Regions from separate parts of the Fictibacillus nanhaiensis genome, predicted to be linked through region 1. Evidence: riboswitches for the same ligand, from Rfam matches in the RefSeq annotation. Region 1 holds a riboswitch; the other holds the start of a gene.
The links. Region 1 has a riboswitch for S-adenosylmethionine ahead of metK (methionine adenosyltransferase). Riboswitches for the same ligand answer to the same signal wherever they lie in the genome.

Region 1 (14,918 bases):
ATATCCCCCACTTGCTAACTAAGATGTCATAAACCACTCTGTATTTTATTCCTTTTTCCTGCACTTTACAATTTGAAAGTACTGACAACTCCCTTTGCCGCTCAACGTGCGAACATGCTACAATGTCATATGGTGCTCATCACCGTATGAAGGAGTGAGAAAGATGACACACCTTATGGAAAGACCAGATTATTTTGGAGAAAAAAGATATTACACATGGAATCAGCATTTAAAGTCCCATTTTGGAGAAAAAATTATTAAAGTGCCACTAGATGGAGGATTCGATTGTCCAAATCGTGATGGAAAAGCGGCATTCGGAGGATGTACCTTCTGCTCTCAAAGTGGCTCAGGAGATTTTGCAGGAAACCGCCGTGACGATATCATCACACAATTTCACACCGTAAAAGAACAAATGCATTCAAAGTGGAAAAAAGGAAAGTATATCGCCTATTTCCAAGCTTTTACGAACACTTATGCTCCTGTTGAGCAACTAAAAGAGCTGTATGAAACGGTACTTGAACAAGAAGGTGTCGTTGGACTTTCCATTGCTACGAGACCTGACTGTTTACCAGATGATGTGGTCGAATATCTTGCTGACTTAAATCAACGAACGTACCTTTGGGTCGAGTTAGGACTTCAGACTGTGCATGAACGAACAGCTCTGCTCATTAACAGAGCCCATGATTACCCAACATATGTAGAAGGGGTAGAAAAACTTCGGAAACATAACATTAGAGTGTGTTCACACATCATTAACGGATTACCGTTAGAAACTCCTGAGATGATGATGGAAACAGCAAGAGAAGTTGCAAAGCTAGATGTTCAAGGTATAAAAATCCACTTGCTTCATCTTCTAAAAAAGACACCTATGGTCAAACAATATGAACAAGGTATGTTAGAGTTTCTTGATTTTGAAACATATGTGAAATTAGTTTGTGACCAACTAGAGATTCTTCCTCCACAAATGATGATTCATCGACTAACTGGAGACGGACCATCTGATCTTTTAGTCGGGCCGATGTGGAGTTTAAATAAATGGAAAGTATTAAATGCGATTGAAAGTGAACTTAAAAACAGAAATAGTTATCAAGGTAAATTTTTTAATACGTCAGAGGTGAAGACACGATGAAATTAGAAGGCGTATTGCCATTTGCCAGAACGCTTCTTCGTTCTTTTTGTGAAGAAGGTGATATCGTAATCGACGCCACATGCGGAAACGGAAACGACACGTTGTATCTCTCCAAACTTGTTGGTAAAAATGGTCATGTCTTTGCTTTTGACGTACAAGAACAAGCCATTGCCAACTCAAAACAGCGCTTGATCGATCAACAAGCTGATGGAAACGTTACTTTTTATCATGCCTCGCATGATACCGTACTGACAAAGTTACCAAGTGAATTTAAGTCAAAGATCTCTGCTGCCATATTCAACTTAGGATATCTTCCTGGCAGCGATAAGTCCATCACTACAACAGGAGAGTCTACGATCAATGCGATCGAACAGCTTCTTCAGTTATTGAAACCAGAAGGTGTTATCATACTGGTGATTTATCATGGACATGAAGAAGGTAAGCTTGAAAAGGAAAGTGTAATGAACTATGTTACACAGCTGGATCAAAAACAGGCTCATGTTTTACAATATGAATTTATCAATCAAAAAAACGACCCGCCTTTTATAGTCGCAATCGAAAAAAGAGGCTGAATCCAACTAATGAAAGTTGATTCAGCCTTTTTTTAGGATACAGATATGGTCGTTACATATACACGCCGGGGTATTATGTTAATCAATCCAGAAATTTGAGCACGCAATCCAAAAATTTGGGCTGTTTATCCACGAGATTTGCCTCTCAATCCAAAAGTTTTTGTCTTTTATCCACGAGTTTACATTCCTCGACAAATTGCGCACTCGCTACTACCTTCACATACCCCTCTCCTTAAAGCGAAGCATCCTGAAACGGCAATCAACCTCTTCCAAGTGCAACAACTATGAGAGAGAAGGTTTTAATCTTTGATATAATTTACGGTTCACATAAAAGAAATAACTCGTCGCGCCTCCCACTTTAACGAGCTTTGCAGCCATCTTTTTAATTCCAGGGCTCTCAGACACTTTTCGATCTGCAAGATAGATCCCTAAAAGACCTCTTTGGATCAAGCGGTGAAACCTTGAGTTAGGCAGATTGTCACAGCTTTTCTCTGCTCTTTCTGCAAAGTATACCATTCGTTCAAGCATGTGCTGATCATTCTTATAATACGTACAAAAGTTTAGATCGCCCTCCAACTTGTCCTCATTTTGATCAATAAAATAATCTAAAAGAATATGAAGACCTTGCAGCCATGGAAAGTATCCCTTCTTTATCGTTTCAGCAGATTCTTTCGTGAAATTCCCTTGAAATGCGTAGCTGACTAAACAAAAGATACCAAGTGTTGAACCTGCACAAGCTGAGAATTCGTACCAGGTAATATCTGGTAGAACGGATTGATACTCTCCGAACCAACTGATTAACCGAGGCTCTCTCTCTTGAACAATGACATGTTTATGTACCTGTAGGTCACCATAAATCGAAGCTAGTCCGATGAGTTCACTTGCGATATTTGGATAAGCTTTCATCTCAGATAATACGTTTTGACATGTGTAGACAAGTTCGTTTAAATAACCACCATCGTCCTGCTCTTCCCTATAACGATAATAATTGGTTGGGACAGCACCAGGAGACAGAGCATGAAACATACTTTCATGAAGGGCTCGGAAATCTTTTTCATTCAGTGACGTGCTTCTGTCACAAAGATTATCTAAATAGTCGCTGATCGTTTGGTACGCCACCACAAACTCGATGGCTTTTTTTCGATGATTACCAGCTAGCAGTGTTAGGATCGCTCCTCCTTCACAATGAAACATCTTATCAGAAATGCTGCTAACTGCCTGTTTTCTCAATTCTGGGTTAGGAATCTTTTCAGCTCTATCATGCCAGTCCTTAAGAAGATGACTGACAGCCGGAAAAATATGCGTATAAACGGAATACATCAATCCCCACGGGTGAACCGGAACTTTGTTCATAAGATGGCTCCTTTTGTTTATTTCTTCCTTACCTTTTTCCTTAATGTACTTCACTATGCAAAAATAAAAATTTTTTCACATAATTAAATACATGATCTCTTTCAGGCTCGTTTAATACTTCATGATAAAGTGACGGGAATTCTTTATACCATTTTTCTTCAATCCCTATAGTGTTAAACCATTGTTTCACTTTTAATTTGTCTACGATTCGGTCATCACCTGCTTGCACGACCATTAAAGGTACATTTGGAAAATCATGATGATGATCAAAAGCAAGCTTAATCGAACCGATCAACTCGCGGTACCACCTGACAGAAACTTTTTTAACGATTAACTTATCCTCTCGGTCACGAATGCGAATCTCTTCGTTCCTAGTAGCACTTCCTTCAGGTATGTTAGTTGCTAACCTTACACTCGGAGCGAGTTTGTTTAAAAGGACAGAAACCGCTTCTTTGCCTTTTGATGGGTATTGGACTAATCCTAAACAAGGAGAAGATAAGATAACCGCTTTTATGTTAAGTTGTTTTTCCATTAACGTTCTTATCACAGCTAATCCACCCATGCTATGCCCTAAGATAAATACAGGAAAACCTAGTTTTTCTGCTTCTAGGTACCATTGTTCGATCGTTAATATATAATCATCGAACGCTTCTATATGTCCTCTTCTTCTTGTTGACGTGCCTTGACCTGGTAGATCACCTGAAACACAATGATAGCCGGCTTCATTTAATTGCTTGATCACCCAATCATACCTGCCGTGATGTTCATTTGCTCCATGCACAACAACGACCGTTCCAATCGCATTTCTTTTCGTTTTCCACGTCCACATTTCTCCACCTTCTCTATTCATAAGACTTGGTGATTTGCTACACTGTAGTTAGATAAATAATTGATAATAGGAGTGTGTAACCATGATCTACCCATTTGGAGACAAACAACCTAAAATTTCAGAAACTGCCTTTATTGCAGATTATGTTACCATTACGGGTGACGTTCAGATTGGTGAATATTCTTCCATCTGGTTTAATTCATCCATACGCGGAGATGTTTCGCCCACGATTATCGGAAACTATGTAAATGTTCAAGATAATTCGGTTCTTCATCAGAGTCCAAACCGCCCTCTGCATTTAAAAGACGGCGTTACTATTGGTCATAGTGTTATTTTACATAGTTGTATCATTGAAGAGAACGCATTGATCGGCATGGGTTCTCTTATATTAGATGGAGCTCACATCGGAGAGGGAGCTTTTATAGGTGCAGGAAGTCTTGTTCCTCCTGGAAAAAAGATACCACCTAACACCTTAGCTTTCGGTCGACCAGCTAAGGTAATCAGAGAGTTAACAGAAGAAGATATTACGGACATGAACCGAATCCGCCGTGAATATTACGAGAAAGGACAGTATTATAAATCTCTACAACCTAAACGTTAAATTCGATTAGGTTACCATCAGGATCACTCACAAAAACTTGGTGCCACTCTGTTTTGTTAGTTGGCTTGTTCACATAAGGGATGTTATGTACGTCTAATATTTTTAATAATTTGTCCATATCCTTAACCCTTACGGCAAAATGACCATCTCTGCTATCGATCTCAGTAGTATTTCGCCTAGCCTTACCATCCGGATGAACGATTAAATGAAGCTGCGTGTCACCAATATCATACCAAACGCCCGGAAAATCAAATTGCGGGCGTTTTTTATTTTGTTTGAAACCAAGAATTCCCTCATAAAAATACAATGACTCTTTTAAATTGGTTACGAGTAAGGATACATGATGTATGCCTGCATACATGTATGTCCACCTCTTTCTCTTTATGTTTGCCCATAATTTTATCATAGAAATAAATAATTGGAGACGAAATCGTACTGAAACTCCTCCCCTTTTGAATACTAATAATAAAAGTTAACCAATGAAAGGAAGTTGTATCATGAGTTCTTCTAATCAAAAGTCTTATGTTCCTTATCATAGCCCTTACGATCCGTGTCCTCCGATCGGAAAGAAATATTACTCTACTCCTCCAAATCTATATATGGGATTTCAACCTTATAATCTTCCACAATACTCACCAAAAGAAGCCCTACAAAAAGGTACACTATGGCCCGCATTCTATGATTATTATGAAAATCCTTATGAAAGAAGGAGGTAATTCTCGTGCCATCAACCTTACCTGAAGAATTCTATCAGTGGATGGAAGAGCTTCAAGCAGTTGATTTTGTTCTTGTGGAACTTACTTTATATCTTGACACACACCCACAGGATCAATCTGCAGTCCAACAATTTAATCAGTTTGCAAAACAAAGAAAACAAATCAAGAGAGCCATTGAGTCAAAATACGGCCCACTCCAGCAATACGGAAACAGTTATTCAGGCATGCCATGGAACTGGAGTGATGGACCATGGCCATGGCAGGTATAAAGAGAAAGGAGGTTCATTTTAAATGTGGGTATATGAAAAAAAACTGCAATATCCAGTGAAAGTAACGTCCTGTAATCCTACACTCGCTAAATATTTAATCGAACAATACGGAGGTGCTGATGGAGAACTCGCAGCAGCTCTTCGGTATTTAAATCAGCGTTATACGATTCCAGATAAAGTGATAGGTCTACTTACGGATATAGGTACAGAAGAATTCGCTCATCTTGAGATGATCGCAACCATGATCTACAAGCTGACAAAAGACGCCACACCCGAGCAATTAAAAGCTGCTGGCATCGCAGATCATTATGTCAACCACGATAGCGCCTTATTCTACCATAATGCAGCCGGTGTACCGTTTACTGCAAGCTACATAGCTGCAAAAGGTGATCCGATCGCTGATTTATATGAAGATATCGCAGCGGAAGAAAAAGCACGTGCAACTTACCAGTGGATTATTAATATGTCAGACGATCCTGATCTTAATGACTCTCTCCGTTTCCTAAGAGAAAGAGAGATTATTCATTCTCAAAGATTCCGGGAGGCAGTTGAAATCTTAAAAGAAGAACGTGATAGAAAAATATTTTTCTAGCCATTCTGCTCTTGCAGGATGGTTTTTTTATAATAATTTCATACTGTCTTCATGTTCTCCTTACAATTGTATTTTATTATGATAATAACCAATAAAAAGCATGATAAGGGGGATATTCATGGCAAAAGTAATGAATTGGCTTTATGAAAAAGAGTGTACATTCTTCAGGCTTATTAATGGAAGACTGCACAGGAACTCAATGGATCATTTCTTTCACTTGTGGACACATCTTGGTGGTGCAACAGCTACCATCTCAACGAGTATTCTGCTGCTGTTGTTTCTCCCTATGCACTTAAAGTCTTGGGGGATCGTTTGTATGCTGTCCTTATTGATCAGCCACATTCCTGTTGCGATCTCTAAAAAAATGTATCCAAGAAAGAGACCTTATTTAAGTCTTCCAGACACGAACATCGGCGATAACCCGCTAAAAGATCATTCATTTCCGTCGGGTCATACAACAGCTGTATTTTCAATCGTCACACCGTTGATACTATTGAATCCCTTTATAGGTATATTTTTATTGATTGCTGCCCTTTTAGTAGCCATATCTCGAATGTATTTAGGTCTTCACTATCCATCTGATGTACTTGCAGGGATGATTCTCGGCATCAGTTCCAGCTTCTTTTCTTTATTTTTAGTAAAAAGCTTTATCTTGCCTTACTTTTTTTAAAAAGGAGATGAAGAAATGAAGCTTGCTCTTTTTTCTGATACGTTCCATCCACAAATTAACGGAGTTGCTCGTACGTTAAAAAGATATACGAGTTACCTAGAAACCAATGGAGTTGAATATAAAGTTATCATGCCTTCTTTTGAAGAGCATCAAGAAACAGAATGCAAACAATATTATGCGATGAAAAGCCTGCCACTCTTTCTATATCCAGAGTGCAGGCTTGCCATACCGCAATTTAAAGCCTTGAACGAAGAACTCAGTAAATTCAACCCTGACCTCCTTCATATAGCTACCCCTTTTAATATTGGCTTGTTTGGGATGCGATACGGTAAAAAGGAAAACATTCCTATGGTCGGCTCCTATCATACACATTTTGACCGCTACCTTGCTTACTACCATCTAGATTTCTTATCCCCCTTGCTCTGGCGTTATCTGCAATGGTTTCATAAACCTTTTGAAAAAATCTTTGTCCCAAGTGAAGAAACACGGAAGATTTTGTACACAAAAAACTTTAATAATATTGAAATATGGTCTAGAGGAGTTGACTGTATGATGTTTACACCTCAAAAGCGTGATTACTATGTCCGTGAAAAATATAATATTACACAGAAGTATACCTTCTTGTTCGTGGGAAGATTAGCACCTGAAAAGGACCTAAACATCCTTAAAGAAGTGATAGATCAAATGCCACGTTCTTTCAGCGAGAACGTTCATTGGCTGATTGTGGGTGATGGACCAAGTCGACGTGATGTTGAACAGTGGGAATCAGAATATAACAATGTCACCTGTGCAGGTTATCTTTCTGGAGAGGACTTAGCGCGAGTTTATGCTTCATCAGATCTATTCGTTTTCCCTTCTTCTACAGAGACGTTCGGCAATGTTGTTCTAGAAGCCTCTGCATCTGGGTTGCCTGCTATCGTGTCTGATTCTGGCGGAGTAGCTGAAATTGTTCAAGACGGTGTAACGGGTAGAATCTGTAAAGCTAGAGAAGCTGACTCATTCATACAAAATATCGTTTCTATTATGGAAGATCCTATGCTCTTAAGTTCTATGAAACGAAAAGCAAGAAATTATGCGATGACTCAATCATGGTCAGCTATCTTTGGGAAGCTTTTAATGCAGTATGAAGAAGTTATTTATATGAAAAGTAAAAATAAAACGATCATTGCCTAATTTTTGGATCCCTCTGTTGAACATTCTCGTTTCAGATGTTTACCAGAGGGATGCACAAGCATTTTATACGAGGTAATCACAATTTTATCCGTAGATAATGTACATTTATCCGTAAAACTAACGATTAATTCCGTAGATAAAATTTTTTATCCGATTTTCGACAATCTATCCCTTAAACTAATAGAACACTAAAAAAACCAGACTCCCAAAAAGGAAGTCTGGCTTAACATATCATTAAATGTTGGCTTGTTTCTTAAGGTCTGCAGCTTTATCAGTATTCTCCCAAGGAAGGTTGATGTCTGTACGTCCGAAGTGGCCGTAAGCAGCAGTTTGCTTGTAGATCGGACGGCGAAGATCAAGCATCTTGATGATTCCAGCCGGACGAAGGTCGAAGTTATTGCGAACTAGTTCTACAAGAACTTCTTCAGAAACTTTACCTGTTTCAAACGTATTTACAGCGATTGATACCGGTTGAGCAACACCGATTGCATATGCAAGCTGAACTTCAACTTTGTCAGCAAGACCAGATGCTACGATGTTCTTCGCAACATAACGAGCAGCGTATGCAGCAGAACGGTCAACTTTTGTAGCATCCTTACCAGAGAATGCACCGCCACCGTGACGAGCATATCCACCGTAAGTATCAACGATGATTTTACGACCAGTAAGACCAGCATCCCCTTGAGGTCCACCAATTACGAAACGGCCCGTTGGGTTGATGAAGTATTTTGTGTTCTCGTCGATCAATTCAGCAGGAACAACAGGCTTGATTACTTTTTCTTTAACATCTTTTTGAATTTCTTCAAGCGTGTTCTCAGGATGATGTTGAGTAGAAATTACGATTGTGTCGATGCGAACAGGCTTATCGTTCTCATCGTATTCAACCGTTACTTGAGTCTTTCCATCTGGACGTAAGTATGGAATCTCTTCAGTCTTACGAACCTCTGTAAGACGACGAGATAATTTATGAGCGAGTGAGATTGGAAGAGGCATAAGCTCTTCAGTTTCGTTACAAGCAAATCCGAACATTAGACCTTGGTCACCTGCACCGATCGCTTCAATTTCAGCATCTGTCATAGAACCTTCTCTTGCTTCAAGAGCTTGGTCAACACCCATCGCAATATCAGCAGATTGCTCATCGATAGAAGTTAATACTGCACATGTTTCTGAATCAAAACCATATTTTGCACGGTCATAACCGATTTCTTTAATTGTCTCACGAACAACTTTTGGGATATCTACATAAGTAGAAGTTGTGATCTCACCTGCAACAAGTACAAGACCTGTAGTAACAGAAGTTTCACAAGCTACACGAGCATTTGCATCATGTGTTAGGATTTCATCTAGAATCGCATCTGAGATTTGGTCACAGATTTTATCTGGATGGCCTTCTGTAACGGATTCTGATGTAAATAAACGACGACTAACTTTTTTGGACAAGTTAATATCCTCCCTTTAACTGCTTTCAGTATGATACGGTACTTTATTCTTATCTATTTTACACAGTTTATGTTCTTAACCTGAAAAAGGCATAAAAAAAGCCCTTCCCTGTTTCACATACATTCACGAGGGAAAAGGTTTCTAAAACCATAATGCCTTCAACCTCTTATTGTCCAAGGTTATTTTCACCTTGCAGGTTAGCACCTTTTCATTTCCAGTGACGTTATGTTTGCCACTTTCATGTCGGTTGCTGGGTTTCATAGGGCCTGTCCCTCCACCTACTCAGAATAAGAGTAGCCGTTCTCGAAATATGATAGCGTAATGATCACTCTCTGTCAATAGAAAACCCTATGAATAGCCATAAGTTTGGAGTATTATATTCTATAGAATGAAAGCGTTTTAAATAAGATGGATAATTTATATAATTTTGTACTTTTTTTAGGAAGTAAGAACTTTTTTGATACACTTTCATAAAATAGTATACATTATTTAATTAAATGTGTTATACTAATTTTCGAATATATCACTCTAGGATAAAGGATGGTACTGTCTCATATGAATACTTTGGAATTTACGACAACCTTAAACGATCTTGTGACCCGTGAAACAACTCACCAGAACTTACCTGTTCCGGTTTTAGTAGAAAAATCTCTTCAGCGCAACGAGGGCATCCTTACATCCACAGGAGCACTTCAAGCTACAACGGGGAAATATACAGGCCGTTCCCCTGAGGATAAATTTATCGTTGAAGATGCTTCTATTAAAGATTCAATCGATTGGGGAAAGGTAAATAAGCCATTTTCACCCGAAAACTTTGATAAATTATACAAAAAAGTCCTTCAATACTTAGGGAATAAAGAAGAATTATTCGTATTTAAAGGGTTTGCTGGAGCAGACCGCGAGTATCGCCTTCCTATCCAAGTCGTTAATGAGTATGCATGGCATAACCTTTTTGCTCACCAAATGTTTGTGCGCCCGAACCACGATGAGCTAGTTTCTCATGATTCTCAATTCACAGTGATTTCAGCACCAGGATTCCAAGCTAATCCTGCTGAAGATGGAACAAACTCTGAAACGTTTATTATCGTTTCTTTTGAAAAGAAAATTGTTCTGATCGGTGGTACTGAATATGCAGGTGAAATAAAAAAATCTGTATTCTCTGTCATGAACTACGTTCTTCCTGAAAAAGGCATTCTATCTATGCACTGTTCAGCAAATGTAGGGAGTGAAGGAGATGTTGCCTTATTCTTTGGGTTATCTGGGACTGGAAAAACGACTTTATCAGCTGATGCAAATCGTCGTTTGATCGGTGATGATGAGCATGGTTGGGCTAATACAGGAGTCTTCAACATTGAAGGCGGATGTTATGCAAAAACAATCGATCTTTCGAAAGAAAAAGAACCACAAATCTGGAACGCAATCCGTTTTGGAAGCGTTCTAGAGAACGTCATGATTGATCCAGTTACTAGAGAAGCAGATTACAAAGATTCTTCACTCACAGAAAACACACGTGCTGCTTATCCAGTTGATGCTATTCCAAATATTATTCAACCAAGTGTAGCAGGACATCCGAACACAATCATCTTCTTAACAGCTGATGCATTCGGTGTTCTGCCTCCAATCAGCAAACTGACTAAAGAACAAGCGATGTACCATTTCTTATCAGGATACACAAGCAAACTTGCAGGAACAGAAAGAGGCGTAACATCACCACAGGCTACGTTCTCAACTTGTTTCGGTGCACCATTCTTGCCACTACCTGCTACCGTTTATGCTGAGATGCTTGGAAAGAAAATCGATCAGCACAACGTTCAGGTTTATCTTGTTAATACAGGATGGTCTGGTGGAGAATATGGCATCGGAAGTCGTATGAATCTAGGTCACACTCGCGCTATGGTGCAAGCTGCTCTAGAAGGTGAACTGGCTTCTGTTGAAACAGTCGTAGATCCTATATTTGGACTTCATATTCCAACACACTGCCCTGGTGTACCAGATCAAGTGCTTCAACCGAAGAAAACGTGGCATGATCAAGACGCTTATGACGTTAAAGCAAAAGAGCTTGCTGGCCAATTTAAAGCAAACTTTGAAAAATTCAAATCTGTTTCAACTGAGATCTCTCAAGCTGGACCCCTTGTTTAATACTCTACTTAAAACCCTTCCATTCTAGCAATGGAAGGGTTTTTGGTTTTGTCGAAATCTTACTATCACAACTAGCTAACATGTTTGGTGTTAAAACGAAAATATAAAAGGAGCTGAAATCTTACTCAGCTCCTTTTCCATGTCCTTTCATCCATTCACACAAAGCATATGTAATCTTTCGGTTCTCTTTTGGCGGAAAATAATGTGTGTATTCTGGATAGATCCATGTTTCACAAGGTTTTCCGAGCTCCTTTAGTCTTGATTCAATCTTAAGTGTATGCTCTACACTTACATTTTCATCCTTCATGCCATGAATGCAAAGTAATGGTGTATCTAATTCCTCACAATAATTAAGCGGGGATCTCCATTCAAATTCTTCAGGATATTTCTCTGGAGTTCCTCCGATTACTCTCTTCATCATCCTCCGCAGATCTTCTCTCTCATCATACGTGATCGCCATGTCAGTCACACCACCCCATGTTACGACAGAACGAATTTCGGGATATTTCATAGCTGTAAATAATGCCATCGGACCACCACGAGAAAAACCAAATACATGAATGTCTTCTGGATCCACTTTAGGAAACTGCTTCAATACCTCAAAAGCAGCAAAAGCATCTGTTCGATCCTCTCCAGCAAAATCTTCGTTGCCCTCTCCCCCCTGATTTCCACGATAATAGGGAGCCATCACAACAAAACCTTGTGAAGCAAACTGAATGATCCTAGCAATTCTCACCATTCCAACAGACTTGATCCCGCCTCTAAGATAAAGAAAACCTGGAAAAGGTCCTTTTCCTTCTGGTAAAGCGGCTAGTCCTTTTATTTTTAATCCATCATTTAAATACGTGACCACATACAAGCGAATGGTAGGATGCGGAGAAGGAAATCGCTGCCACTCTATCATCTTTGCTTTTTTCATTCCTACACTCCTTTATTTTTGTGGGCAAACACACATTTGCACCAATCACATACATTATTACATAAAAGTCATGACTTCATCCCTATGTGCAGGAGGATCCAATATGAAATATTTCAAAAGAAAACTAATGATACTTTTCACTTGTTTACTAGCTTTCTCCATGCTTTTGGCAGGGTGCAATACCTCTAGCCCTAAAAAAGAAAAAGTCAGAATTGCTGAAGTAACACGATCTATTTTTTACGCTCCACAATATGTTGCCATAGAGAAAGGCTTTTTTAAAGAAGAAGGTTTAGATGTTGAGCTGACTACCACCTGGGGCGGCGATAAAACGATGACAGCTTTGTTGTCTGATGGCGCAGAAGTAGCACTTGTTGGTTCAGAAACAACCATCTATGTACATGCACAAGAGTCAACAGATCCTGTTATTAACTTTGCACAGCTTACACAGACAGATGGTACTTTCTTAGTGGCAAGAAAAAAGCCGGAATTCTTTTCATGGGATCAGCTTAAAGGCAGTACTTTCTTAGGCCAGCGTAAAGGCGGTATGCCGCAAATGGCAGGTGAGTTTGGCATAAAGAAACACGGAATTGATCCTAAGAACGATCTAACGATGATTCAAAACATTGATTTCGCAAACATTGCAAATGCGTTTGCATCTGGAACAGGAGATTATGTTCAATTATTCGAGCCTCAAGCAAGTCTATTTGAACAAGAAGGAATCGGACACATTGTTGCTTCTTTCGGAACTGAGTCTGGGAAGATTCCTTATACGACCTTTATGGCGAAACAGAGCTATATAAAAGAAAACAAAGAAACATTAGACAAATTTACAAGAGGCTTATACAAAGCGCAGTTATGGGTGGAGAACCACTCTGCAAAAGAGATCGCAAAAGTTATCGCACCTTATTTTGAAGATACCCCTGTAGAACTTATTGAAACCGTTGTAGATCGTTACAAAAGTCAACACAGTTTCGCTCTTAACCCAATTCTAGATGAAGAAGAGTGGAACAACTTACAAACGATTATGGACGAAGCGGGCGAACTCCCGAAGAAAGTGGATTATCATATTCTTGTTAATACTTCAATAGCAAAGAAAGCCATTAAGTAAAAGCAAAGCCTCTATTTACAGAATCAGCTATCAAAATGAGCTTCTTGTTTCCTTTATTACACAAGAAGCTTTACCGCTGGTTTGTTGGAAGTCTAAATACAAAGTCAGGAGGGATCGTCGTGGCTTTATTACAACTAAAATCTGTCGGGCAAACTTACTTTTCAAGAACATCTGCCACAACGGCCTTAGAAGATATCTCGCTTTCTGTACAAGAAGGCGAGTTTATATCCTTACTAGGACCAAGCGGGTGTGGTAAATCTACACTTCTATCTATGATCGCTGGTCTACTCACTCCAACGGTCGGATCAGTTACGGTAAATAATCAACCGGTTACTTCTCCGCATCCAAAGATCGGTTACATGCTCCAGCAAGACTACCTGTTTCCTTGGAAAACGATTCAAGAAAATATCACGCTTGGTTTGAAACTGAGAAATCAACATTCATTTGAGAACGTTCAAGCAGCAGTAAAACTTCTCAAAGAGATCGGATTAGATCAAACATTAACAAAATATCCTTCAGAGCTTTCTGGAGGAATGAGACAGAGAGTGGCGCTCGTTCGAACACTCGCCACACAGCCTAAGATTCTCTTACTCGATGAACCTTTCTCAGCACTTGATTACCAAACGAAGCTTAAGCTTGAAGATCTCGTATCCTCTACTCTAAAAGAACATGGTAAAACAGCTATCTTAGTTACACATGATATTGGTGAGGCCATCGCGATGAGCGATACCGTTATCTTGCTATCAACAAATCCCGGACGTATTTTCAGGACATTTAAGATGCCAGAATCATTAAGGACACTCCCTCCCTTTGAAGCTCGGCAGCATCCAGACTTTTCTGCAACCTTTCAGCAAATATGGGAGGAGTTGGAGCACATTGAACAAAACGATAAAGAGTAAGATACACCAAGAGTATCTGGAATCGATAAAAAAAGAGAATCGAAATATCCGCCTTGTTCAACTTTTTATCTTTATCAGCTTTTTCTTGCTATGGGAAATTTCATCTTTACGAGGATGGATCAACCCTTTACTTTTTAGTTCACCAACGAAGATTGGGTCTCTTTTTATTGAAAAGATTGGTGATGGCTCACTTTATATTCATGTTATTTTCACTCTAGGTGAGACTGTATTAGGCTTTATCTTAGGTACGGTGCTAGGCACTTTACTCGCTGCTCTGCTTTGGTGGTCACCTTTTTTATCTAAAGTTCTCGATCCCTATCTTGTTGTTCTAAACGCCATGCCTAAAGTAGCGTTAGGGCCAATCTTAATCGTGGCAATTGGGCCGAACTTTGGTTCGATCATTGCTATGGGGATTCTAATATCGATCATCATTACGACCCTTGTGGTGTATACGGCGTTTAAAAATGTGGATGTCAACTATATCAAAGTAGTTCGATCTTTTGGAGGAA
Region 2 (14,918 bases), 130 kb from region 1:
AAAAAACCCTCAACTATTGCTAAAATTCAGAATATATTTTATATTGGATGTAGGGTAATTAATTTTTTTATGGATAAAAAATGAATGAGCATTCATTCAATAAAGGAGGAAGACCATCTTGTCTCGTGAAATCCGAAAAGCTGCCGTACTGGGTTCTGGTGTAATGGGATCAGGCATAGCCGCTCACCTAGCAAACGTCGGAATACCAACATTACTATTGGATATTGTACCGCCTTCTTTAAGTGAAGAGGAAAAAGCAAAAGGGATTACGGAAGATCACCCTGCATTCCGCAACAAATTCACTCTATCTGCCACGCAAAAATTATTAAAACAAAAACCTGCTCCACTTGCGGTTAAAGAAAATCTCGAATTAATTTCGATCGGTAACCTTACCGATGATCTTGAGAAATTAAAAGATGTAGACTGGATCATTGAGGTAGTTGTTGAACGCCTAGATGTGAAACAAAAACTTTTTGAAAAAGTAGATCAATATAGAAAACCTGGAAGTATCATCACTTCAAATACATCAGGAATCTCGATTTCGGCTATGGCTGAAGGACGGTCTGAAGATTTTAAAGCCAATTTCTTAGGAACACATTTTTTCAATCCGCCACGATACTTAAAGCTTCTTGAAATCATTCCGACAGAAGATACGCAACCAGAAGTTGTTCAATTCATGCGTAGCTTTGGTGAGAACGTACTTGGAAAAGGAGTAGTTGAAGCGAAAGATACACCTAACTTTATCGCGAACCGTATCGGAACATATGGATTGATGATCACGATGCAAGAGATGATGAAACAAGGATATAGTGTAGGTGAAGTTGATTCGGTTACAGGACCTTTGATTGGTCGTCCTAAATCTGCAACGTTTAGAACGCTTGATGTTGTTGGGTTAGATACGTTCCTTCATGTTGCGAAAAATGTGTATGAGCAAGTTGACGGGAAAGAAAAAGAAGTGTTTGAGATTCCTGACTTCTTGAATGAGATGGTAGACAAGGGCTGGACGGGAAGCAAGACAGGTCAAGGCTTCTATCTGAAACAAAAAAGCAAAGCAGGTAGTGAAATCTTGGAGCTAGATCCTGCTACGTTAGAATATAAACCACGTTCCAAAATGAAGACAGCAACACTAGAAGCTGCAAAACAAATGAAAACAACTAACCAAAAAGTGAAAGCGCTTTTATATAGTGATGATCGTGCAGGTAAACTTCTATGGGACATCATTAAACCGGTTCTATTATATTCTGCAGAAAAGTGTTATGAAATCGCTGATGATCTTGTAGCGATCGACCAAGCGATGAAATGGGGATTCGGATGGGAGCATGGTCCGTTTGAAATTTGGGATGCGATCGGCTTACCACAATCAGTAGAACGAATGAAAGCTGAAGGAGAGACAGTTCCTGGCTGGGTAGAAGAACTTCTTCACTCTGAAAAGAATTCGTTCTATACAAAAACGAATGGTGATCGCTCTTACTACCACCACGGAAGCTATCTTCCTGTGGAAGAGAATAAAAAAGTTGTTCATTTAAGCCGTTTAAAAGAAAAAGGCAATGTGATCACAAAGAATGGTGGAGCAACATTAATTGATCTTGGTGATGATGTTGCGGGCCTTGAGTTCAATTCTCCGAATAATGCGATCGGACCTGAAATCATTATGATGCTTCATCAGGCGATCGACGAAGTAGAAAAGAACTACAAAGGGTTAGTCATCGGAAACCAGGGCAAGAACTTCTGCGTTGGTGCCAACTTGATGCTTATCCTTATGGAAGCACAAGACGACAATTTCTTTGAACTCGATATGATGGTTCGTCAATTCCAACAAGCGATGGCAAGAGTTCGCTATAGTGCAAAACCTGTAGTAGCAGCTAACTTCGGTATGACACTCGGCGGGGGAGTTGAAGTATCGCTTCCTGCAGCAAGACTTCAAATGTCATCTGAAACGTATATGGGACTTGTTGAAACGGGAGTCGGCTTGATTCCTGGTGGAGGCGGAAACAAAGAACTTTATCTTCGCTTATTAGAGCAACTGCCAGAAGGGGCGAAGGGAGATCTGCAAAAAGTAGCGAACCAAGCATTTGAAACGATTGCGATGGCGAAAGTGTCTACTTCTGCTCAAGAAGCACGTAAGTTAGGATTCTTACGAAAAGAAGATAGTATCTCTGTAAACGGCGATCATCTCTTACATGATGCGAAGACACAAGTGCTTGCGTTAGAAAGCCTTGGCTATACACCGCCTGTTAGAAAGAAGATTCCAGTGGTTGGTGAAGCAGGATATGCAACGCTTGCTTTAGGAGCACAGACGATGCACTTCAGCCAATACATTTCAGAGCACGATCTAAAGATCGCAAAGAAACTAGCCTTTGTTTTAGCTGGAGGAAGAGTGCCAGAGGGAACATTGGTAGACGAACAATACTTACTAGATTTGGAGAGAGAAGCATTCCTAAGTCTAGCTGGAGAACCGAAGAGCCAGGCAAGAATGCAGCACATGCTTGTTAAAGGCAAGCCGCTAAGAAACTAAGGGGGGAAGAACTCAATGTTAAAAGAGGCAGTAATAGTAGCAGGTGCTAGAACAGCGGTTGGTAAAGCGAAAAAAGGATCTTTTGCACATATGAGACCAGACGAACTAGCAGCGGTAACCATTAAAGAAACGTTGAAACGTGCAGGTGATTATAACGGAGAGATTGATGATTTGATCATCGGATGTGCTGTTCCTGAAGCAGAACAAGGGATGAATATGGCTCGTCTGATCGGTGCTAGAGCTGGATTGCCTGAAACTGTACCAGCCATTACGATCAACCGTTTTTGTTCATCTGGGTTGCAAAGTATCGCGTATGGTGCAGAAAAAATCATGCTTGGTGCAGCGGAAGCCATTCTTGCAGGTGGAGCTGAATCTATGAGTCTTGTTCCTGTAGTAGGTCATGTTGTAAAGCCTAACCCTTACTTAGTTGAAACGGTGCCGCAATATTACATGGGTATGGGTCATACAGCAGAAGAAGTAGCGAGACGCTTCGGCATCTCAAGACAAGATCAAGACGAATTTGCTGTAAGAAGTCATCAAAAAGCAGCAGCAGCGATTAAAGAAGGCAAGTTTAACGACGAAATCGTTCCTGTACATGTGATGAAACGGTGGTTAGATGAACAGTCGAAGCTAGTGGAAAAAGAGATTGCTGTATCCATCGATGAAGGAGTTCGTCCGGGAACAACCGTTGATGTACTGGGTAAGCTTCGTCCGGCATTCACACCAACGGGTTCTGTAACAGCAGGGAACTCCTCACAAACAAGTGATGGCGCTGCAACGGTTCTTGTTATGAACAGGGAAAAAGCAGAAGCAGAAGGTTTAACACCATTGTTGAAATTCCGTTCTTTTGCAGTAGCTGGGGTAGCTCCAGACATTATGGGAGTAGGTCCTGTAGCAGCTATTCCGAAAGCATTAAAAATGGCAGGATTAGAAATTTCGGACATCGGCTTGTTCGAGTTGAATGAGGCATTTGCTTCCCAAAGCGTTCAAGTCATTCGTGAACTGAACCTTCCAGAAGATAAGGTAAACGTAAATGGTGGTGCGATTGCACTGGGCCACCCGCTAGGATGTTCTGGAACAAAGTTAACATTAACTCTCTTACACGAGATGAAGCGTCGTAATGAACAGTTCGGAGTAGTAACGATGTGTATCGGTGGTGGAATGGGAGCAGCAGGCGTATTTGAACTAGTAGGATAACGAGGAGGAGAAAACATGTCGAATACAGCAGAAAAACAAATTATTGGTGGAAGTTTTTTAATAGAAGACATTCCAGCAGCAGATATTTATACACCTGAGGATTTTTCAGAAGAACATTTAATGATTGCAAAAACAACGGAAGATTTTGTTGTGAAAGAAGTTGTACCTCAACTTGAAAAGATGGAAGATCACGATTTTACCGTTTCCAGAAAGTTATTAACAAAAGCGGGAGAACTGGGACTTTTAGGAGCAGATGTACCTGAAGGATATGGCGGCTTAGGTCTTGATAAGATTTCCTCTTCACTCATTACTGAAAAGTTCGCACGCGGACGCGGTTTCTCGATCAGTTATGGAGCTCACGTAGGAATCGGCTCACTTCCTATCGTTCTTTTTGGAAACGAAGAACAAAAGAAAAAATACTTACCTGAACTCGCAACAGGTGAAAAAATCGCAGCTTATGCTTTAACTGAGCCGGGTTCTGGATCTGATGCACTTGGTGCAAGAACAACAGCAAAGCTTAACGCTGAAGGTACTCACTATGTATTAAACGGTGAGAAGCAGTGGATCACAAACTCTGCATTCGCTGACGTTTTCGTAGTATATGCAAAAATCGATGGCGAACAGTTTACAGCGTTCATCGTTGAAAGAGATTATAAAGGCGTTTCCACAGGACCAGAAGAGAAGAAGATGGGAATCAAGAGCTCTTCAACAAGAACTCTAATCCTAGAAGATGTAGAAGTTCCTAAGGAAAACCTATTATGGGAAGCAGGAAAAGGGCATTTGATCGCCTTTAACATTCTGAACATCGGCCGTTACAAGCTGGCATTAGGATGTGTAGGAGCAGCGAAACGTGCTTTTGAAGTATCTGTAAAATACGCGAACGAGCGTCAGCAGTTCAAGCGTAAGATCAGTTCTTTTAGCCTCATTCAAGAAAAGCTTGCGAACATGGCTGTTCAAACGTATGCAGCTGAAAGTTCTGTGTATCGAACAGTAGGTCTTTTTGAAAACCGTTTAGGCGCGCTATCTGAAGAAAAGCAAAAAGATGGTCGTGAATTAGCAAAAGCGATCGCAGAGTATGCGATCGAATGTTCACTGAACAAAGTGTCAGCTTCAGAAGTTTTGGACTATGTAGTAGACGAAGGCGTTCAGATCCATGGTGGATACGGCTTCATGTCTGAATATGAGATCGAAGGTGCATACCGCGATTCTCGTATCAACCGAATCTTTGAGGGAACGAACGAGATCAACCGTTTGTTAGTACCAGGAACGCTTGTGAAAAAAGCGATGAAAAACGAACTGCCACTTATTCAAAAAGCAACTCAGCTTCAACAAGAGCTTATGATGTTAATGCCTGTTGAAGTAGGTACTGAAAGTTTAGATCAAGAAAAATATCTTGTGTCTATGGCAAAGAAGATTTTCTTGATGACTGCTGGATTAACCGTTCAAAAGTTTGGACCTAAGTTAGAGCAAGAGCAAGAAGTATTATCAAACTTAGCCGATATCATTAGTGAAGTGTACAACATGGAATCTGTTCTCTTACGTACAGAAAAAGCAATCGAAAGATCTGGAGCTGAAAAGGCAAAACAAAAACTGCTATACACAGAAGTGTATTGCCAAGAAGCGTTCAACCGCATTGAAGCTCATGCAAAAGAGTCCATCATTGCTGTTGAAGAAGGCGACATGCTCCGCATGATGTTGTCCGCGTTAAAGAAACTGACGCGCCACACACCTATTAACGTGATTAAGAAGAAGCGTGAACTAGCGGTTCAGCTTCTTGAAGAAGAACGCTATATCGTTTAATTGATTTGAATTTACGCTAACCTTCAAAATATCTTATCTTTCCCTCCTGCATTTGTAGGAGGGCCTTTTTTGTTTGGTTTTTAAGTGGTTCGGAAGTAAAAATCGTGAAAAAAGAAACTAACACATCGATTTTTGATCGCAGACATCGAAAAATACCTTTATAAGGTGCAGTTTCATGTGCGAAAACGGATTTAGGATGATACCTAAAGGGGTATGTAGGGGTATTCCGAAAATTGAATCCATAAATAAACACCTTCAATCCACAAATTTAAGCAGTTTATCCACGAATTTCGGCTCCCACTCCAAAAGTTTTGGCAGTTTATCCGCGAGTCTACAATCTTCGACAATTGCCAACTCTGATTATACCCTCTGTCCATAAAAAGGGAGTAACCGAAAACGGGATCTCGTTTTCAACATCTAATAAAACAAATTAACAACGTGCAGAATTTCTTGTTTTATTGGTAACACTAGTTTGTGGTACTATGAGAAGGGGTGATATAATGCTACTGAAAGTGTATGAATATCCAAAATGCTCAACTTGCCAAAAAGCAAAAAAATGGCTAAAAGAAAACGACGTAGCCTTTGAACCTATACATATCGTGGAAAACCCGCCTTCTGCTGATGAACTGAAGAAACTGATCGACCTGAGTGGTTTAGAGATCAAGAAATTCTTTAATACGAGCGGAATGAAGTATCGTGAGTTGGGTATGAAAGAGAAGATGAATACAGCTTCTGAAGAAGAGCTGCTTGAAATCTTAGCAAGTGATGGAATGCTAATTAAAAGGCCGATCGCAACAGACGGCAAAGAGGTTACAGTGGGATTTAAAGAAGAGCAGTACGAAAACACTTGGAGTAAATAACATTGTTACTGACTATGATAAACCATTTATTGTAGTTATTATAAAACCAAGAAAAGCTGGAGGGATTACACATGGAATTTCCAAAAGAATTACGCTATTCAGAAGAGCACGAGTGGACAAAAACAGAAGAAGGCAATAAAGTTCGTATCGGTATCACAGCATTTGCACAAGACGAACTAGGAGATATCGTATTCGTTGAACTTCCTGAAGTTGGGGACGAACTTACTGCGGACGAGCCTTTCGGAAGCGTAGAATCTGTTAAGACTGTTTCTGAATTATATGCGCCTGTCTCTGGAAAAGTTGTAGAAGTAAATGCAGACCTTGATGATAGCCCTGAACTTGTTAACGAGTCTCCATATGAAAAAGCTTGGATGGTTGTTGTAGAACTTTCAGATGCTTCTGAGGTTGAAAAGTTAATGACTGCTGAACAGTACGAAGAATTAATCAAAGAAGATTAATGAAATCAATCTCTTCAGGAAAGAATAGACATACTGCTATTCTTTTTTGGAGGGATTTTTTTATGAACCAAGATAGACGAGATGTTACATCACGAGTTTTTGGAAAAATGAAAGGCGGATCGATGTCTCTTTACTTAGATAAGGATGAGATTGGTCAGATTCGCTTTACAAATCAGGGAAACATGTATGAGATGGCTGAGGGTTTTGAATTTGATGCTGATAAGATTTATAAACGTGAAAAGCCTGTAGAATTACCAAATCCATCAAAATATGTGGATGAATGTGATAAAGGTTGGTGCTAATTTCAGCACTCAGAGGATGATGTCAACGTGTTACCTTGGCAGTCATCCTCTTTTTCCATTTAATTTAGTTTGTTTCGTTCAGCACTACCGCCTTTTGATCCGATCTTCTGATAGAAACTTTTATCTTGTTTTTGGGAAGTAGCGGTACCACCTTTTTTTCCGATTTCCTGATAAAACGTTTTATTGTGTGTGTTAGAGGTAGAGCTGCCGCCTTTTCTTCCGATTTCCTGGAAAAAAGTCGTGCTATGCTTTTTTGATGTGGAGGTACCGCCTTTTTTTCCAATCTGTTGATAGAATTCTTTTCCGCGTGATTTGGATGTTTTCTCTCCACCTAATCTGCCTGCATCAGCTCGGCTCATTTTTGGTTCTGTTTTTGCCATGTGATGACTCCTCCAATATTCGTTTTATGACACCTAAATTCCCTTAAGTAACAGGTTGTCAAACGCGATTGAGAAGAATTAGTACAAAACGCATACATCAAATACAAATAGGTAGGAAAATAGGAAAAAGGGGTATAGTAATAAAGAACATCTCTTGCAGGATTTTAATAAAATAAAGCAAATATATAATCTAAGCGATGCATTCATTTTATAGTCTTCAAAGTATAGGAGAGATGAGTAATGAATGAAATCAAAAACAAAGTAATTATTGTCGAAGGTAAATCAGATAAGGATAAGTTAGCCGCAATCCTGGATGAACCGGTTGAAATTATTTGTACGAATGGAACGTTAGGTTTGGATAAATTAGAAGAGCTGGCATTAGCCATTGAAGATCGAGATGTTTATATTCTGGTCGATGCTGATGATGCAGGTCATAAACTAAGAAAGCAACTGCAACGTGAATTACCGAATGCGGAGCATTTATATATTAATAAGATGTACAGAGAAGTTGCAAAAACACCTCTGATGTACCTTGCAAAGGTATTGGTAGGTGCACATTTTAATATTCAAAAGAATTGTTTAGGCTAGGCTATGAAAAAAAATTGGTACAGTCTTCTAACTGCCTTTTGCTTGATTAGTGGTTGTAGTCCTTTAAATAAAGATGAAGGAAGTCCGTCTTCCAAAGATGTTGTGAGCACAAAGTTAAATATCCCTTGGCAAATAAACAGTACCCCAAAACAAATGTGGATCAGTGAACGAACTGGGGGGCTTGTTTTATTAGGGCCAAATCAAAAAAAGACCTCTTATTCCCCTATATTTTCAGAAGCTTTGGCTGATGGCGGGGAAGGAGGTTTTCTTGGCTTTCTTTTAGATCGAGATTTCGAAACCAATAAAATAGCTTATGGCTATTATACGTATGAAAAATCAGGTGGTTTAGTAAATCGAGTGGTTGAGATGCGCTTTGAGAATGATGAATGGAAAGAAAGCAGAATCCTTCTTGATGATATTCCGGGTGGATACACACATAACGGTGGAAGAATGGAATGGGGACCAGATCAAAAGTTGTACATAACAACGGGGGATACCGGAGAAGAAGATCTCTCTCAAAGCTTAGAAAGCCTGGCTGGGAAAATTCTAAGAATAAATAAGGATGGTTCTTTTCCAGAAGATAATCCTTTCTACCCTTCTCCAATCTATTCATATGGTCATCGTAATCCACAAGGAATGACATGGGATGATAAAGGTACCATGTTTGCTGCGGAGCATGGATCATCCAATTATGATGAGATCAATAAAATTAAGCCAGGTAAAAATTACGGATGGCCGCTCGTTCGAGGGGATGAGAAAAGGGATGGCTTAGAACCACCTTGGATTCACTCTAGTAATGATACATGGGCACCTTCTGGCATCGACTATAAAAACGGGTATCTGTATGTGGCAGCTCTAAGAGGAGAAAGCGTAAAGAAGGTTAGCATCTCATCTAAAAAGATAACCTCAATTGTTTCCAATGAAGGACGGATTCGTGATATCCTTATTGAAGATAACAAAATGTTTGTTGTAACGAACAACAAAGATGGAAGAGGGCAGCCATCAAGCGATGACGATGTGTTGCTAACTGTATCACTAGAAAAAGTAATGGAGTAATACCATGAAGGAAATCACTCGAAAAAATTGGGAAACCGTTATTGAACAATCGCTGCAACATCCATATTTTTTGTATCTGGAGACTCCGCTTTGTGGGACTTGTAAAATGGGGAAGAAGATGTTTGAGGTTGCTGTGGAAACGATACGTGTTCAAAAAGACGAAAATATAGCCGTAGGTGTTAGTAATATTAATGAGATGCCTGAGCTTGCTGCCAAATATGGAGTAACTAGCGTGCCCTGTTTACTCATTCTGTCTAGAGGAATTGCTATTGATCGAATTTATGCGCTTCAATCTGCGGGGAATATTTATAAATCCATGTTAAAACTAGTGGAAAAGGAAGATTAAGGATGGACAAAATGTGGGATACACCCCACATTTTTTAATTCATCGCCTAATTCTACAAAAAACTATGTTTTTCGGGGGTTAAATCTTAAGAAATATATGGGAATTTAATGTCGTGAACACATCCTTTTGTAACAATTAAGGATGTGTTTTTTTATTTTAAAATAACGTTAATAACTCTAATAGAGGGGTTTTCAAGCGTTATAGAGAAATTATCAGTTTGTTTTGTCAATTCAGTACTTTAACGATAACGTCACAAATGTTACGGACGTTGTAATATTGTTATAGAACTGTATCCTACAAATGTCAAAAGTCATGGTATAAATGAATAGGAGAGCTTGTTTGCATGTTTGCTCCCTAGCTTATTGTGGTAAATAAGAATGATTTTATTTTTAAAATAAAAATATACGATTCACTAATAAACGAAACAAAAGGCAAAGCAATTTTTTAACTGAGGTGATTGATAATCATGGCATCTTTAAATTTAAATGCAGTATTCCCGATGGGGAAAAATAAATTATCGAGTAATAAATTAACGAGCATAGAAGATAAAGTTCTAACGATCCAAGCAAGAGACGATGAAAAACTTAGAAATGAACTGATTGGTGATTACCAACCATTCATTAAAAAAGTAACATCAAAAGTATGCAGTCAATATATAGATCGTACGATGGACGAGTTTAGTGTAGGTCTTTTTGCCTTCAACGAAGCGATAGATCAATACCAAGAAGGTCAAGGAAGCCGTTTCTTGTCTTTTGCTGATATGGTTATTCGTCGCAGAGTCATTGATTATATCCGTAAAGAAGTCCGCCAGAACCGATTGATCTTTTTGCAACCCGATGAGGAAGACGAAGAAGGTCGTTTAGAAGAAAGTTATGCTGAACAAAAAGCTGCGATGGATCATTTCGAAGACCAGATTCAAGTAGAGAATCGGGTTTATGAAATTGAAGAGTACCAAAAGCTATTAAAAACGTTCGGACTGAACTTTAAAGTACTAAGTAAGCATTGTCCGAAACATGTGGATGCACGTGAAAATGCAAAAGAAATCGCACGTCTTTTAGCTGAGAACGAAGAACTTGCCGCGTTTTTAAAAGAAAAAAAGCAATTACCAATAAAAGATTTATTAAATATGGTATCCTGTAGTCGTAAAACCATAGAGAGAAATCGAAAGTATATAATAGCAGTTTCACTTATATATTTAGGCGATTTTCAAGCGCTGAAATCATACATTCAGCCATAAGGTGAGGTAAATAAGGTTACCGGCAAGGGAATGCGATGTTCTCTTGCCTGTAAATTTATACTGATCCTGCTACATGCGGGAGGGATATCATTGAAGAACGGCAGCGGCATCGTTATTGAAGTTCAGAATAAAAAAGCAACTCTTCTTATGAAGGACGGAACCTTCGTGACAGTAAGAGTACCAGCAGGAAAAAGACCTCTTGTAGGTAATGAATACCAGGCTTCTTATTTTTCAAACAAAAAAAGAAGTCTTTTTGTGTTGCCGTCCATTTCGTTTTCAGTCGCAGCTTTGATCGCCTTTCTTTTTCTTTCGGGTCTCATGCCGAATAGCAGCCATTCCGCTGCGGCTGCATATGTTAGCTTTGATATCAATCCAAGCCTCGAGGTTGGCGTTGACGACGAAATGAGAGTTGTTGAAATGGATGCTTTTAACGATGAAGCTAAACAGATCGTTAAGAAATACAATTTTTCTACTGACGATCGTTTGCCGTTTGAAGTATTTGCGGATCAACTCATTAAAGCTTATCAATCAGAAGGCTATATGGAAGAAAATCAATCCATGTTGATCACTACAGTATCTGATAAATCGAGTGATAAGAAAACCAAGCAGGAATTAGATCAGGCGCTGAACGCTATTGTGAAGAAAGCCGTCGTTCAGTATCCTGTAGCCATTACTGTTTCTGAAACGAACCATGAAGTTCGAAAAAAAGCAAAACAACTAGGCGTATCTTCTGGTAAATACACAGCTTTTCAAGAAGCAACGAAGAACGACAAACAACTTAAAGAAGAAAAGATTAAAGAAGTGAAGTTTCAAGAACTTAAGGTAAATGCCACTTCTTCTAAAGATATTAAATCTGTTCCCCATCCACGTAAAATTAAGGCTGCACCACATGAAGTCAAAGGAAAGTCTTCTGATGAACGTATGAAAAAAGAAGCTAAACAACATTCGGTTAAAGAGTCTAAAGAAAACCTTGTTAAACCTCAAAAGGTTACGAACGAAAAACGAAATGATGAAGAACGCAACAAAAACATCAAGTCTAATAACAAAAATGGTCTTAAGCAACAAGAGAAAAAAGTAGAACCTAAAATGATGAAGGATCCTGCGAGGTCCCAAAAAAACGGTAAGAACTTTAAACAACCAAAAGAACAAAGAAAAGAAAACAAACAGCAGGATAAGAACTACAACAAGCAAAATAATAGAAACGAAACTAAAAAAGATGATCAAAGACATGAAAATGATAAGCAAGAAAAGAAACATAAACACTAATTATGAGATAACGTGTCGTAAAACCAATTACGATTCCTTCTGGCTGTCGAAGGGTTTATAAAGGTATATGAATATTCCTCTAGAATCGGTGAAGTAACAACCAATTCGGGGGGATTTTTAATGTTGGATATTCGCTACTTTGAAAGTCAAATCGCAAAAAGTCCATATCTTTCTCTTTATAATATTCCGGTAAAGCCCAGTTTTAAATGTAAGGATGACACCACACTGAAAATTGAATACAGAGAAGGAGAGCGGAACAGAACAGTCACGTTTACAGGAAATCCGAAGTATCTATCGTTGTTACTTGAAGGGAAAATGAAGCTTAGCACATTATTGAGACAAGAGATGATTGAGTTCCAAGGTACACTGAGACAACGCTTAAAATGGGAAGCGATTTTTTACTTGAGTTCCCATTGGGAAGAAATCTCTGCTGGGGTATTAGTTCGAACTGCTAAAAATATTTGACACGAATCGACAAGGATGATAATATTCTTCACAGTGATTCATAAATGCATCGCTTTAACTTAATAAAGTAACACTTTTTTACTTATCACGAGAGGTGGAGGGACTGGCCCTATGAAACCCGGCAACCGCTAGATCATTGCATTCTTATGAATGGTGAACTAGAAAGGTGCCAATTCCTGCAAGGCTTTAAGTAGTCTTGGGAGATGAGGAGAACGTGCATAGAATATAATATGCCTTTCTGCTCATATTGAAGCAGAGAGGCATTTTTTGTTGTTTATCCTAAAGTGATTACAAGTTGATGTTTAGTTAAGACATCACTGAGTAGTTGATTGGAGTGGAAGGTGCGAGACTCCTGTGGGACGAGCGGTCAGGTGAGACCCTTAAGGGCGCAAAGCGGCAAGGGGCTCACCGGTCGCCCCGCGGAAAGCGAGCATCCTGAAATGGAGATCAACCACGTTCAAAAGCAACATTGTATGCTGAAGATAGCAATATTTTAGATAAGAAATGAGGTAAGAATCTTGATTAATTTACAGTCAGTCCGTAAAGTCTTTCAAACCAAAGATGGTGAAGTAAAGGCAGTTGATACGGTAGATTTAAACATAAAGCAAGGAGAAATATACGGAATTATTGGTTACAGTGGCGCGGGTAAGAGTACATTGATCCGAATCCTTAACATGTTGGAGCGTCCGACTAGCGGTACAGTTACGATCGGTGGCAAAAACATGTCTGAGTTGTCATCGAAAAAACTTAGAGAAGCCAGACAAGAAATCTCTATGATCTTTCAGCATTTTAACTTGTTATGGTCTCGCACAGTAAGAGAAAACATCGCTTTTCCTCTTGAAATTGCGGGTTATCCAAAAGCTAAAATCAAACAGCGTGTTGATGAGTTGATCGATCTTGTAGGATTAGAAGGTCGTGGTGGTTCCTATCCATCACAACTAAGTGGGGGGCAAAAGCAGCGTGTAGGTATTGCGCGTGCTCTTGCTAATGAGCCGAAAGTTCTTTTATGTGATGAAGCCACTTCAGCACTCGATCCTAAAACAACAGACAGCATTCTGGATCTACTTGTTGAGATCAATAAAAAGTTAGATCTGACAATTGTTCTTATCACTCATGAGATGCATGTCATCAGAAAAATCTGTCACCGTGTAGCTGTTATGGAGCAAGGTAGAGTGGTAGAAGAAGGCGATGTTTTAAACGTCTTTAAAAATCCGACAGAACCTATTACGAAGGATTTTGTGAAACAAGTAACAGAACCTGAAGAAACGGTAGATACGATTAAACAGTTCATTTCTGAATTTCCTGAAGGTCGAATCGTTCAGCTGACTTTCATCGGTGGACGAGCGGGACAGCCTTTAATCACAGAATTGATTCGTAAGTATGAAGTGGATGTTAATATTCTTCAAGGGAAGATTACTCAGACTCAGAATGGACCTTATGGGACGTTGTTTATTCAGATAAAAGGTACAGAACCTGCACTAGCTCGTGCAATGGAGTTTTTAAATAGTGTGCAGGTTGAAGTAGAGGTGATTCATAATGCTTAGTACATGGTTCCCAAATGTTCAATGGGACGTTCTATTAGAAGCTACAAAAGAAACGTTATATATGTCGGCTATCTCAGTTGTCATTACATTTTTCTTAGGGCTCGCTCTCGGATTAGCGTTATTCTTAACTTCTCCAGGAAACTTGTGGGGAAATAAGTTTTTAAATAGCATCATTGCCATAATCGTTAACGTCTTTCGATCGATTCCGTTTATTATCTTAATCATCTTATTGATTCCATTCACACGCTTGATTGTAGGAACGATGTTAGGCGCTGAAGCTGCGCTTCCAGCTCTAATCGTAGGTGCTGCACCATTTTATGCACGTATGGTTGAGATCGCTTTGAGAGAGATTAATAAAGGGGTTATCGAAGCGGCCAAATCGATGGGTGCTACAAACGCTCAGATCATATTTAAAGTTCTTATTCCAGAAAGCACACCGGCTCTTGTTTCAGGAATCACTGTTACTGCGATCGCGCTCGTAAGTTATACGGCAATGGCTGGAGTTGTTGGTGCTGGCGGCTTAGGAAACTTGGCTTACATGGAAGGTTACCAAAGAGACAACGCAGATGTTACGTTAATTTCAACAGCACTGATCTTGGTCATTGTCTTCGTTATCCAGTGGATTGGAGATCGAATTACAACAGCGTTAGATAAGAGATAATTGTTTTTTTGACAACAAGGAGGAATTTCATATGAAAAAAGTATTATCTGTTCTTGTATTAACCGTTCTTGTTGCGGCACTTGCTGCTTGTGGGAACAAAACAGAAGGTGGAATCAGCGACGAGAAGATTGTAGTAGGTGCATCAAACGTACCGCATGCTGAAATTCTAGAAGAAGCAAAGCCTCTTTTAAAAGAAAAGGGTATCGAACTTGAGATCAAAACGTTCCAAGATTATGTGTTGCC

Region 2: it holds a riboswitch for S-adenosylmethionine, as region 1 does, so the genes downstream of both, ACFS5O_RS08145 (methionine ABC transporter ATP-binding protein) here and metK (methionine adenosyltransferase) in region 1, are expected to answer to the same signal.

Annotation. Positions count from the first base shown of each region.
Region 1 covers NZ_JBHUPF010000006.1:1,033,823-1,048,740, reverse strand. The annotation lists gene mnmL (tRNA modification radical SAM protein MnmL/YtqA) at 164-1,129, shown strand; gene mnmM (tRNA 5-(aminomethyl)-2-thiouridylate-methyltransferase MnmM) at 1,126-1,701, shown strand; gene ACFS5O_RS08880 (tetraprenyl-beta-curcumene synthase family protein) at 1,984-3,054, opposite strand; gene ACFS5O_RS08875 (alpha/beta hydrolase) at 3,095-3,883, opposite strand; gene ACFS5O_RS08870 (gamma carbonic anhydrase) at 3,966-4,484, shown strand; gene ACFS5O_RS08865 (VOC family protein) at 4,474-4,845, opposite strand; gene ACFS5O_RS08860 (spore coat associated protein CotJA) at 4,982-5,200, shown strand; gene ACFS5O_RS08855 (spore coat protein CotJB) at 5,242-5,469, shown strand; gene cotJC (spore coat protein CotJC) at 5,492-6,061, shown strand; gene ACFS5O_RS08845 (phosphatase PAP2 family protein) at 6,180-6,731, shown strand; gene ACFS5O_RS08840 (glycosyltransferase family 4 protein) at 6,747-7,904, shown strand; gene metK (methionine adenosyltransferase) at 8,139-9,344, opposite strand; SAM riboswitch class I at 9,508-9,638, opposite strand; gene pckA (phosphoenolpyruvate carboxykinase (ATP)) at 9,900-11,483, shown strand; gene ACFS5O_RS08825 (alpha/beta hydrolase family protein) at 11,605-12,402, opposite strand; gene ACFS5O_RS08820 (ABC transporter substrate-binding protein) at 12,563-13,510, shown strand; gene ACFS5O_RS08815 (ABC transporter ATP-binding protein) at 13,630-14,409, shown strand; gene ACFS5O_RS08810 (ABC transporter permease) at 14,387-14,918, shown strand, end outside.
Region 2 covers NZ_JBHUPF010000006.1:900,336-915,253, forward strand. The annotation lists gene ACFS5O_RS08080 (3-hydroxyacyl-CoA dehydrogenase/enoyl-CoA hydratase family protein) at 119-2,515, shown strand; gene ACFS5O_RS08085 (acetyl-CoA C-acetyltransferase) at 2,531-3,712, shown strand; gene ACFS5O_RS08090 (acyl-CoA dehydrogenase family protein) at 3,728-5,512, shown strand; gene ACFS5O_RS08095 (arsenate reductase family protein) at 6,013-6,372, shown strand; gene gcvH (glycine cleavage system protein GcvH) at 6,444-6,830, shown strand; gene ACFS5O_RS08105 (YusG family protein) at 6,893-7,132, shown strand; gene ACFS5O_RS08110 (general stress protein) at 7,192-7,512, opposite strand; gene ACFS5O_RS08115 (toprim domain-containing protein) at 7,753-8,100, shown strand; gene ACFS5O_RS08120 (PQQ-dependent sugar dehydrogenase) at 8,104-9,156, shown strand; gene ACFS5O_RS08125 (thioredoxin family protein) at 9,161-9,502, shown strand; gene sigI (RNA polymerase sigma-I factor) at 9,969-10,739, shown strand; gene ACFS5O_RS08135 (anti-sigma-I factor RsgI family protein) at 10,830-12,005, shown strand; gene ACFS5O_RS08140 (hypothetical protein) at 12,126-12,470, shown strand; SAM riboswitch class I at 12,550-12,680, shown strand; gene ACFS5O_RS08145 (methionine ABC transporter ATP-binding protein) at 12,989-14,014, shown strand; gene ACFS5O_RS08150 (methionine ABC transporter permease) at 14,007-14,675, shown strand; gene ACFS5O_RS08155 (MetQ/NlpA family ABC transporter substrate-binding protein) at 14,707-14,918, shown strand, end outside.